3 regions of the Bacillus sp. CGMCC 1.60114 genome follow, and region 3 is predicted to be linked to each of the others. Evidence: predicted binding sites of a transcription regulator. Region 3 holds the regulator's gene; each other region holds the start of a gene.
What was found. The regulator Rex, encoded in region 3, represses fermentation and respiration genes when NADH is low (regulators of the CRP and FNR family bind a similar motif). The targets are predictions, from matches to a motif close to TTGTGAAATATTTCACAA.
Positions count from the first base shown of each region.

Region 1: the regulator Rex is predicted to act here: its motif matches at 1,065-1,082, upstream of scfA (six-cysteine ranthipeptide SCIFF).
Region 2: the regulator Rex is predicted to act here: its motif matches at 1,931-1,948, upstream of ACFQZ1_RS13250 (TIGR04053 family radical SAM/SPASM domain-containing protein).

Region 1 covers NZ_JBHTHG010000073.1:16,095-19,382, reverse strand. Annotated here, with positions in the region: gene ACFQZ1_RS11280 (TRAP transporter substrate-binding protein) at 1-727, shown strand, start outside; gene scfA (six-cysteine ranthipeptide SCIFF) at 1,164-1,313, shown strand; gene scfB (thioether cross-link-forming SCIFF peptide maturase) at 1,442-2,848, shown strand; gene ACFQZ1_RS11265 (mismatch-specific DNA-glycosylase) at 3,198-3,288, shown strand, end outside.
Region 2 covers NZ_JBHTHG010000084.1:293,585-296,872, reverse strand. Annotated here, with positions in the region: gene fabF (beta-ketoacyl-ACP synthase II) at 1-623, shown strand, start outside; gene ACFQZ1_RS13255 (Crp/Fnr family transcriptional regulator) at 954-1,643, opposite strand; gene ACFQZ1_RS13250 (TIGR04053 family radical SAM/SPASM domain-containing protein) at 2,005-3,156, shown strand.
Region 3 covers NZ_JBHTHG010000062.1:4,241-7,528, reverse strand. Annotated here, with positions in the region: gene groES (co-chaperone GroES) at 1-54, opposite strand, end outside; gene ACFQZ1_RS10955 (CPBP family intramembrane glutamic endopeptidase) at 409-1,137, shown strand; gene ACFQZ1_RS10950 (YdiK family protein) at 1,140-1,337, shown strand; gene ACFQZ1_RS10945 (redox-sensing transcriptional repressor Rex) at 1,364-1,993, opposite strand; gene ACFQZ1_RS10940 (ABC transporter ATP-binding protein) at 2,176-3,288, shown strand, end outside.

The DNA.
Region 1 (3,288 bases), on a different contig from region 3:
AGCGTTCTCCCCTGAATGGGGCGTACTTGATTTACCATTTGCTTTTTCAAGTTATGAAGCCTTACAAGAAGGCTTAAACGGAAAAATTGGGGAACAATTACTTCAATCCTTACAAAAAGATGGAATAAAAGGGCTTGCTCACTGGTCCAACGGCTTTAAACAAATCACTTCAAATAAAGGACCCATTTATACGCCCGAAGATATAAAGGGACAATCTTTTCGTATCATGCAAAGTGATGTAATCAAATCCGAATTTGATCTATTAAAAGCTACCACATATCAAGATTCATTTAATTCTACATATCAATTAATTGAATCAAGAAAAGTTGATGGTGAAGAAAATACCATTTCAAATATCTACTCTAAAAAATTCTATAACGTTCAAAACTATTTGACAATTACTAACCATGGATATTTAGGATATGTTGTCATGATGGATCAAAAAACCTGGGACAAACAAACGGAAAAAACAAAGAAAATATTAAGGGAAGCAATGGAAGAAACAACTGCTTGGAATAATCAACAATCCATTCAAATGAACAAAGAACAACTTGAACTCATTAAACAGAACTCATCAATACAAATTCATGAATTAAACGACGAACAACGAAAAGAATGGGAAAAGGCACTATCACCTATATACGACAAACTTGCTCCTACGATTGGAGAGAATTTGGTGAAGGAATTGCAGGGATTACAGCGGAAGTACGACACACAAGTTCCGTAATAACTAGAGACTGTTACAAAATTAAAAAATAGACACATAAAGTGAAACTTCCATCAGGGGATCTTACCGCCCTTTAATGCTGGATAAAAAAATCCGTCCTTTCTTGAGATAGTTGAAGGTACTATCTCAAGAAAGAACGGATTTACTATTATGACTTGGGAACCTAAAGCATAATTATCTGTTCAAAAAGTAAAAATTAACGATTAAATGCCCATTGAATTATATATAGCGAACTTTCCGCAGTATTAAGACATTAGGAATGATTGACGTAAATCTACAGTGTTGTTAAAATTATTGTTGGAATTAATGTGAAGGAATTCACAATATTTGACCTTTAATGTGAAACTATTCACAAATATCACCCCTTAATGTGAAGGAATTCACAATATTTAACCCTTATTTCTTCAAAAAACATTTAAAAAAGGAGTTGTGCGTTATGAAAAGAATCGTAACACTGAGCACTCGTAAACTGACGGATACTATAAAACATGGTGGGTGCGGTGCATGCCAAACATCTTGCCAATCCGCTTGCAAAACGTCTTGCGGAGTTGCAAATCAGAAATGTGAAAACACAATGAATAGATAGGAAATAAGAAATGTACCGCCCAACTACTTTCCAGATGGGCGGCAATTTTTATTCTGGTATTCGCGGGCAGTAAAAGCCTCTCTAATGAAAGTTTCACTTTATAGACAAAAGGAGCTTGATTATCAAGTATGATTCATCAATATAAACTAAACGGATACAACATCGTGCTCGATACCTACAGCGGATCGGTACATGTTGTCGACGACCTCGCCTATGAAATTATCGCGCTTTATGAGACTACTCCTGTGGAAGAAATCATAACAATGATGCTAGAAAAGTACGCACATGATTCCGACATCCCCGAAAAGGACATTCGAGAAACAATCGCAGATATTGAAGAGCTAAAAAATGATGGGCAACTCTTTACTGAGGATGAATTTAAGGACCTCTCAATTGATTTGAGAAATCGTCAAACTTATGTAAAGGCTCTCTGCCTCAACGTCGCGCATACCTGTAACCTATCATGCGAATACTGCTTCGCCAGTCAAGGAAAATACAACGGAAACAGAGCAATCATGAGCTATGAGGTTGGACAAAGAGCCATCGATTACTTACTGGAAAACTCCGGTCATCACCGAAATCTCGATGTCGACTTCTTCGGTGGAGAACCACTTATGGCCTGGAAGATCGTCAAGCAAGTTGTGGCTTACGCCAGAAGCAAAGAAAAAGAGTACAAAAAGACTTTTCGCTTCACCTTCACTACAAATGGTATGTTGCTGAACGATGAGATCACCGATTTCTTGAATGAGGAAATGTATAATGTCGTATTGAGCCTTGATGGAAGAAAAGAGGTCCATGATCATCTTCGCAAAACAGTCACTGGAAAAGGAAGCTATGATTATATCGTTCCTAAATTCCAAGAATTCGTCAAAAAGCGTGGAAACAAAGAATACTCTATACGTGGAACCTACACCCATAACAATGTGGACTTCACCAATGATATTTTTCATATCGCAAACCTTGGTTTCGACAAACTCTCGATGGAACCGGTCATCTGTGATCCAAAAGAACCATATGCACTCACTGAGAAAGACCTCCCAGTGATTTATAACCAGTACGAAATTCTCGCCAAGGAAATGCTGGAGCGCGCGGAAAAAGGTAATGGCTTTACCTTCTACCATTACATGCTTGATCTCTCAGAAGGTCCTTGCATTCAAAAAAGAATTTCCGGCTGCGGTTCAGGAACGGAATATCTCGCTGTTACACCATGGGGCGAGCTCTTCCCTTGCCACCAATTCGTCGGAGATGAAGAATACAGCATGGGAAACATCTGGGATGGAATCACAAAACCAGAGACGCAATGCCAATTTAAAGAGAGCAACTGCTACTCGAAGCCAGAATGCCAAGACTGCTGGGCGAAACTTTACTGCAGCGGCGGTTGCCCCGCCAACGCGCTGCACGCAACCGGTTCCCTCAATGGAATCTACGATTTCAGTTGTGACATCTTCCGTAAGAGAGTTGAATGTTCCATGATGGTTAAAGTAGCTGAATCCATCAGAGCTATGGAACACGGTGAACAGGCCATAGCTGAATAAACATAAAGGTGCAAAAAGAGACTGGACATAAATCAGAAAAAAATCTGGTTTATGCTCAGCTTTTTTGAAAATATTTCAATGCCTTTGTTTAAATTTAATGATATATCCATCCTTAGAACAGCTTAAATCTATCTTTAAAAACAAGAATGATAAAAACACTTTTTCGGCCTATAACTTTTTTAACGGCCAGAAGTATCATGAATTTTGTCCGTTTTTGATTCACTTAAACTTCCCCCTTACATCTTTCTATAAGCCGTTTAATCCAACACACTGAGAAGAAACTAAAAAGGTTGTGGTAAAATAAAAAAACTTTATCAGTTTATATTCCATATAAGGAGGCAGTGTATTCTTGAACCTAGTTAATGATCATATTAAAAAAGGTTTAAAAATTTTGTTTGTCGGCTTTAATCCCAGCATTCGCTCAAGTGAAACAGGGCATC
Region 2 (3,288 bases), on a different contig from region 3:
CGGCATTATCAACAAGAAACGATGATCCCACTAAAGCTAGTCGTCCATTTGATGAAAATCGAGATGGATTTGTCATGTCGGAAGGAGCTGGAATTCTAATCTTAGAATCTTTATCTCATGCTTTACGTAGAGAGGCAAAGATTTATGCAGAAGTCATTGGATATGGTGCAAGTTCAGATGCACACCATATCGTAGCTACACATCCGGAAGGGAAAGGTGCCTATCTTGCAATGAGATCAGCTTTAAAAAATGCCAATATATCGCCTGAAGAAATTGATGTTATTAGTGCCCATGCAACAAGTACAAAAGTGGGGGACATCTCTGAAACGATGGCTATTAAGCAGCTGTTTGGAAAACAAGCTTATCAGATTCCAGTAACAGCTAATAAATCTATGCTTGGTCATATGTTAGGGGCAGCTGGTGGAGTTGAAGCAATTGCTTTAGCAATGAGCTTAAAGGAAGGGATAGTTCCTCCAACAATTAACTTAGAAAATCCTGATCCATTATGTGATCTAGATTATGTACCATCTGTTGCTCGCCAAGTGAAAATAAATATAGGTCTATCTAACTCATTTGGTTTCGGAGGTCATAATGCAGCTATTGTTTTAAAGAAATACGAGTGAATAAACTTTCTCTCGTCAATCTGACCGTTTCCTCTAGAAACGGTTAGATTTATTCAATTAAATGGCCCGATTGTTGAAAAGAATGACTCGCATTTTTTTAACAACTTTATTATTTTTCAAACGACTTTATTGTAAACTAAACAACTTTTTTGTCACTTAACAATTAAGATATAGAACTTAAAAGAGGGAATTGAATGAGAAAATCTGTGATAAAGAGAAATTTTTATCCCGCTATTTCCGGGCAGTTAAGACTCCCACCTCAAGATTCTAAGGAAGCCAAAGAAGAGAGGTGGGGGTAGTTCAATGAATGATGAGGTAATTTGCGTTCGATCAAATAATTTCTTCTTCTAATTTATCTGGAATAATAATGAAACAGCCGTTTTCATCAATATCAATTAATTTTTTTCTTTTTAACTGAGTAATTGTACGACTAACCGTTTCCCTCGATGTTCCAATCATATTGGCGAGTTCTCGATTTGTAAATTGAGTCGTTAATGTATATGTCTCATTTACTTGTATACCATTTGATTTACATAAGCGAAGTAATAACTTAATAATTTGTTCATACGTATTATGAAGAATTTGCTCTTCTAATCTTTCCTGAAGATCCACAATTTTTTCTCCAAGAACCTTAAATAATTTTATACATAATTCAGGATACTGAATCAAAATTTTCTCAAAATCAGCGATTGGAGTAACAATTAATTGCGCAGACTCAAGTATTTCGGCATGTGCTGGGAAGGTACCTTTTCGAAAGAAACCAGCATGGGGGAACATTTCTCCAGCTTGAAGCACAGAGACAATTTGTTCTTTACCGGTTACATCCGTTTTTTGAATTTTCACCTTACCTGAGTGGATAAAAAACACACGGTCAAGTATGTCACCCTGCATAAATACAAATGATTTTGCTTTATAAGTTCGCATTTGTGAAATATCGACAATCGGCTGAAGCTCTTCCTCTGAAAGTTCTTTAAAGAGGGAGACTTCCCGTAAATGCTGTTTGATCATGTCTTCTTTCATATGTACAACTCCTTCATAATTTCAGGCGTATTCCTTTTATAATAAATTTATATCAAGCCGTTCAATGAAGCTGTGATAGAAGTCATATTTGTGATAGAAAATGTGAACATTTTTTACAAAACGAAAAAGTGTGGTAAATATCATAAGGTAGTATAGCGTTAATTTGCTCTGTTACTCGCGGGTAGTAATACATGGATTTCCTAACGTAAAAAATTATAAATGAATAGTTAACTCTCAGTAGGGGATAAGCCTCACTGATTAAAGTTTCACTTGATATAGGCATTCATGCGTGATGTATCTCACAACATGAATGCCTATATAACTTTACAATGAGGATATAAATCGATAGGAGGGTTCAATCTTGATTAATCGTGATTTTAACAAAAATCCATTTATTGTGATATGGGAGTTAACAAGAGCATGCCAGTTAAAATGTCTTCATTGTCGTGCGGAAGCTCAGTATCATCGTCATCCTCTTGAGCTAACATTTGAAGAAGGTAAAAAACTAATTGATGATATATATGAAATGGATAATCCGATGCTTGTTTTTACCGGTGGCGATCCGTTAATGCGTCCGGATGTATATGATATTGCGGATTATGCGATAAAAAAAGGTGTTCGAGTATCTATGACACCAAGTGCTACTCCAAACGTTACGAAAGAAACAATTCAAAAAGCAAAAGAAGTAGGGCTTGCTAGATGGGCATTTAGTTTAGATGGGCCAACAGCTGAAATACATGATCATTTTAGGGGGACACAGGGGTCATTTGAATTAACAATGAATGCGATTCGTTATTTGCATGAATTGGAAATTCCTATTCAAATTAATACTGTCGTTTCTAATTATAATGTGAATGTACTTGAAGATATGGCAAAATTAGTAGAGGAATTAGATTGTGTGCTTTGGAGTGTATTTTTCTTAGTTCCAACGGGGCGCGGCAAGGAAACAGATATGATTTCACCAGCCGGGCATGAAAGAGTATTCCAATGGCTATATCAATTAAGTAAAAAGGTTTCTTTTGATATTAAAACAACGGCTGCTCAGCACTACAGACGTGTTGTTATTCAACAAAAAATGCGAGAGAATAAAAAAACAGATCAGGATATTCAATACCAGGATGTATTGATGAATGGGATGACGGAGCAGATTAATGGACTTGGCCGTGCTCCAAAAGGGGTAAATGATGGAAACGGTTTTGTATTTATCTCTCATATTGGAGATGTGTATCCAAGTGGGTTATTGCCTATCAAAGCCGGAAATGTTCGAACAACACCACTAGCTGATATTTATCGAAACTCCCCCATCTTCCAAGACTTACGTAATCCGGACAAGTATAAAGGGAAGTGTGGGGTTTGTGAGTTCCGATATGTTTGCGGAGGATCTCGTTCCAGAGCTTTTGCCATGACTGGAGATTACATGGAAAGTGAACCTTTCTGTGTATACATTCCAAAAGTATTACGAAAACAGAAAAAAACGTATAAAAAAGACGCGATGTTTAGAATAAAGTCGTGACGTTTATAAAAAAGTTGCGATGTTTTGCCCCTTTGGATCTGTTTATCTAAAGGGGTGTTTTTTATAGTGAAAAGTAAAAAGAAGATCTGAACTGAAAGGCGGATTAAGGAACTGTTGAGTAGCAATAAAGTT
Region 3 (3,288 bases):
TTCTTCTGCTTGAACAAGCTCAATTACAACGCGATCACCTAATGGCTTTAGCATGAACAATAACCTCCTCATTGACTATGTAAATTTTATGTTTATTAGCACTCGAACACTCCGAGTGCTAACACACTTATTATAATAAAGAATCTTATTTTCTTTTGCAAGTGAAAAAACGTAATTTTTCGGAAAACTATTCTACATTCTTTTCCTTTTTTCTATAAGCTTATATACTTTACCGGATGAATAACATAATAATTCTTACCTTCACGGAAAATCAGTACTGATAGAAGATTCATCATCGTTTTTCCTTCTTCTCCTATGTTACAATAAGAAAGATGCCATAAGTTGTTTTCTCTATGGGTAGAGCATTTTCCTTTTTCATTACAAAAAATTTAAAAAGGAGTTATGAAATTGAAGAGACAATACTGGTGGGTTGTTATTACATATATTTTAATGCAATTATCAGGGGTAATTGGAGGATGGATCCTTTTAAAAAGCGGAATATACAACAATGGAAACAGGAGCTTTCAAGAAAAGGTTCAATTAGCAACTGCACATTGGGGAATAATCAGCTTCTTCGTTGCTCTTATTATCATCCTACTGTTATTACGCAATGATACACAATCGGAAAAATGGGAGCGAGAAAAAACAAGCATTTCTGCTACAATAGGTTGGATCATTTTAGGAGTTTTTCTTGCTTTATTCGCCCAAGTAATTGCTGGCACCATCGAAACACAAATTTTTAAAGTTGAAGCTGAATCTGAAAATACACAAAACATTATCGAAATCATAAAAGCTGCTCCATTATTTATAATTGTTTCGTCTATATTTGCTCCTATTCTTGAGGAAATTGTATTTAGAAAGATTCTATTTGGAACACTATATAAACGATATAACTTCTTTATCGCAGCAATCGTGAGTTCTCTTATATTTGCTTTAATTCATTTTGACCCTACACATTTATTAGTGTATATTTCCATGGGGCTTGTTTTTTCATTTTTATACGTTAAAACGAAACGAATTATTGTACCCATTATGGCTCATGTTATGATGAATACAAATGTTATGTTAATTACATTTGTACTTCATCCCTATCTAGAAAAAGCTGAAAAATTGCAAGGATTTATCGGAGGATTTTAAACATGCGAAATTCACCATTTGTTATGGCAACTTTGTACTTTCTTCTCGGGTGTATTTTTACATACTTAGCAATTACAAGTGTTGAAGATACAATTTGGAACTTTTATACACTATTGCTTGCTATAATGGCAACCGTTGATTTTAATTTGGCACTTCGCCTTCTTTTTTCTAAATCGAAAAAAGGTAATATGAAGAAATAATAAAAACGCAGGGAATTCCTGCGTTTTTATTTTGGATAATTTTTTAAAAAGTACACAAGCGTTTGTAATTCTACCGCTAAATCAATATGATGAATTCGAATATGTTCTACTATATTTAACCTAGCAGGTGTAAAGTTTAAAACACCTTGTATACCAGTATGCGATAAGCGATCTGCTACAGCTTGTGCAACAGAAGCAGGTACTGTTAATATTGCCACTTTTATATCATCTGATAATTTCTCTTCTAATTCATCCAGATGATATACTGGAATTCCTCCGATTTCTTTTCCAACTTTCTCTTCATCAACGTCAAATGCCATCTCAATTTTTGTATTATTATTTTTCGTAAAATTGTAATGTAAGAAAGCTGTCCCTAAATTACCTACCCCTATTAGAGCTACACGCGTTACATCATCTTGGTCAAGTGTTTCGCGAAAAAACGACAATAAATAATTTACGTTATAGCCGTATCCCTTTTTCCCTAATGCCCCAAAGTATGAAAAATCTCTTCGAATTGTCGCAGAATCCACTTTCACCGCTTCACTTAATTCTGCAGATGATACGCGTTGCTTACCAGATAATGATAAGTTTTGGATAAATCGATAGTATAGAGGCAATCTTTTGGCAGTCGCCTGCGGAATTTTAGGCTGCTCCATGCAACCCCCTCCTCTCTTCCTATCTGTTCAAGTGATTGAAACATGTACGGAAGTTTAGCATTGAAAGTTTTCCTTGTATAATAGAGAGAGAACTTCTCTATTATGTTCAACTATACACTATTTTTAGTATGATTGAGAAATATAATCATGGCAAAGTTAAGAAATTATTTGAGGTGAAAACATTGATTCTACTACAAGTAAATAACCTTTCCAAGTTATACGCCGCTGAAATGATTCTTTCAAACATTAAGTTAGAGGTACAGACGCGTGATCGTATTGCACTTGTCGGCCGTAACGGCGCTGGAAAGTCTACATTATTAAAGATTATTGCGGGAGAACTGTCCCATGACAGCGGAGAAATTATTAAACCGAAAGATGTATCTATCGGTTACTTAGCACAGCACACTGGTCTTGAGACGTCATTAACCATTTGGGATGAAATGCTAACGGTATTTCTCGACTTGCAACGCATGGAGAAAGAACTCCGAAGGCTAGAACAAGAAATGGGAAAAGAAGAAAATTTCACAAATGTCACTGTACATGAAAGATTGTTAGCAGAGTATGATCGCCTGCAATTAGATTATAAAAATAAAGGCGGCTACCAATACGAAGCGGACATTCGCTCTGTTTTAAGCGGACTCGGCTTTCCGTCTGAAACACACGGAACTACAATCTCGACATTAAGCGGTGGACAAAAAACTCGTTTAGCTCTTGGAAAATTATTGTTAACAAAACCAGATTTGCTTATTTTGGATGAGCCAACAAACCATTTAGATATCGATACATTAACATGGCTAGAACAATATTTACAAGGCTATCCTGGCGCTATTTTAATCGTTTCACACGATCGATACTTTCTAGATAAACTCGTAACACAGGTGTATGAAATCTCTAATAAACAAAGTCGTAAATACACGGGAAACTACAGTAAGTATTTAGAACTTAAAGCATCACTATACGAACAAGAGATAAAGCGGTATGAGAAACAGCAAGAAGAAGTCACAAAGCTACAAGACTTCATTCAAAAAAATATTGCCCGTGCTTCCACAACAAAACGAGCACAAAGTCGCCAAAAACAATTAAATCGTATGGAACTTATGACGAGACCACTCGGTGATGAAAAATCTGCTTCTTTCCACTTTGATATCGATAGGCAAAGCGGTAATGATGTACTACAAGTAAAAAATGTCACAATTGGTTATAATAATGAGCCAATCATTGAGCACATTCATTTCCAATTAACAAGAGGTGATAGTGTTGCCCTTGTCGGTCCAAATGGAATCGGAAAATCCACT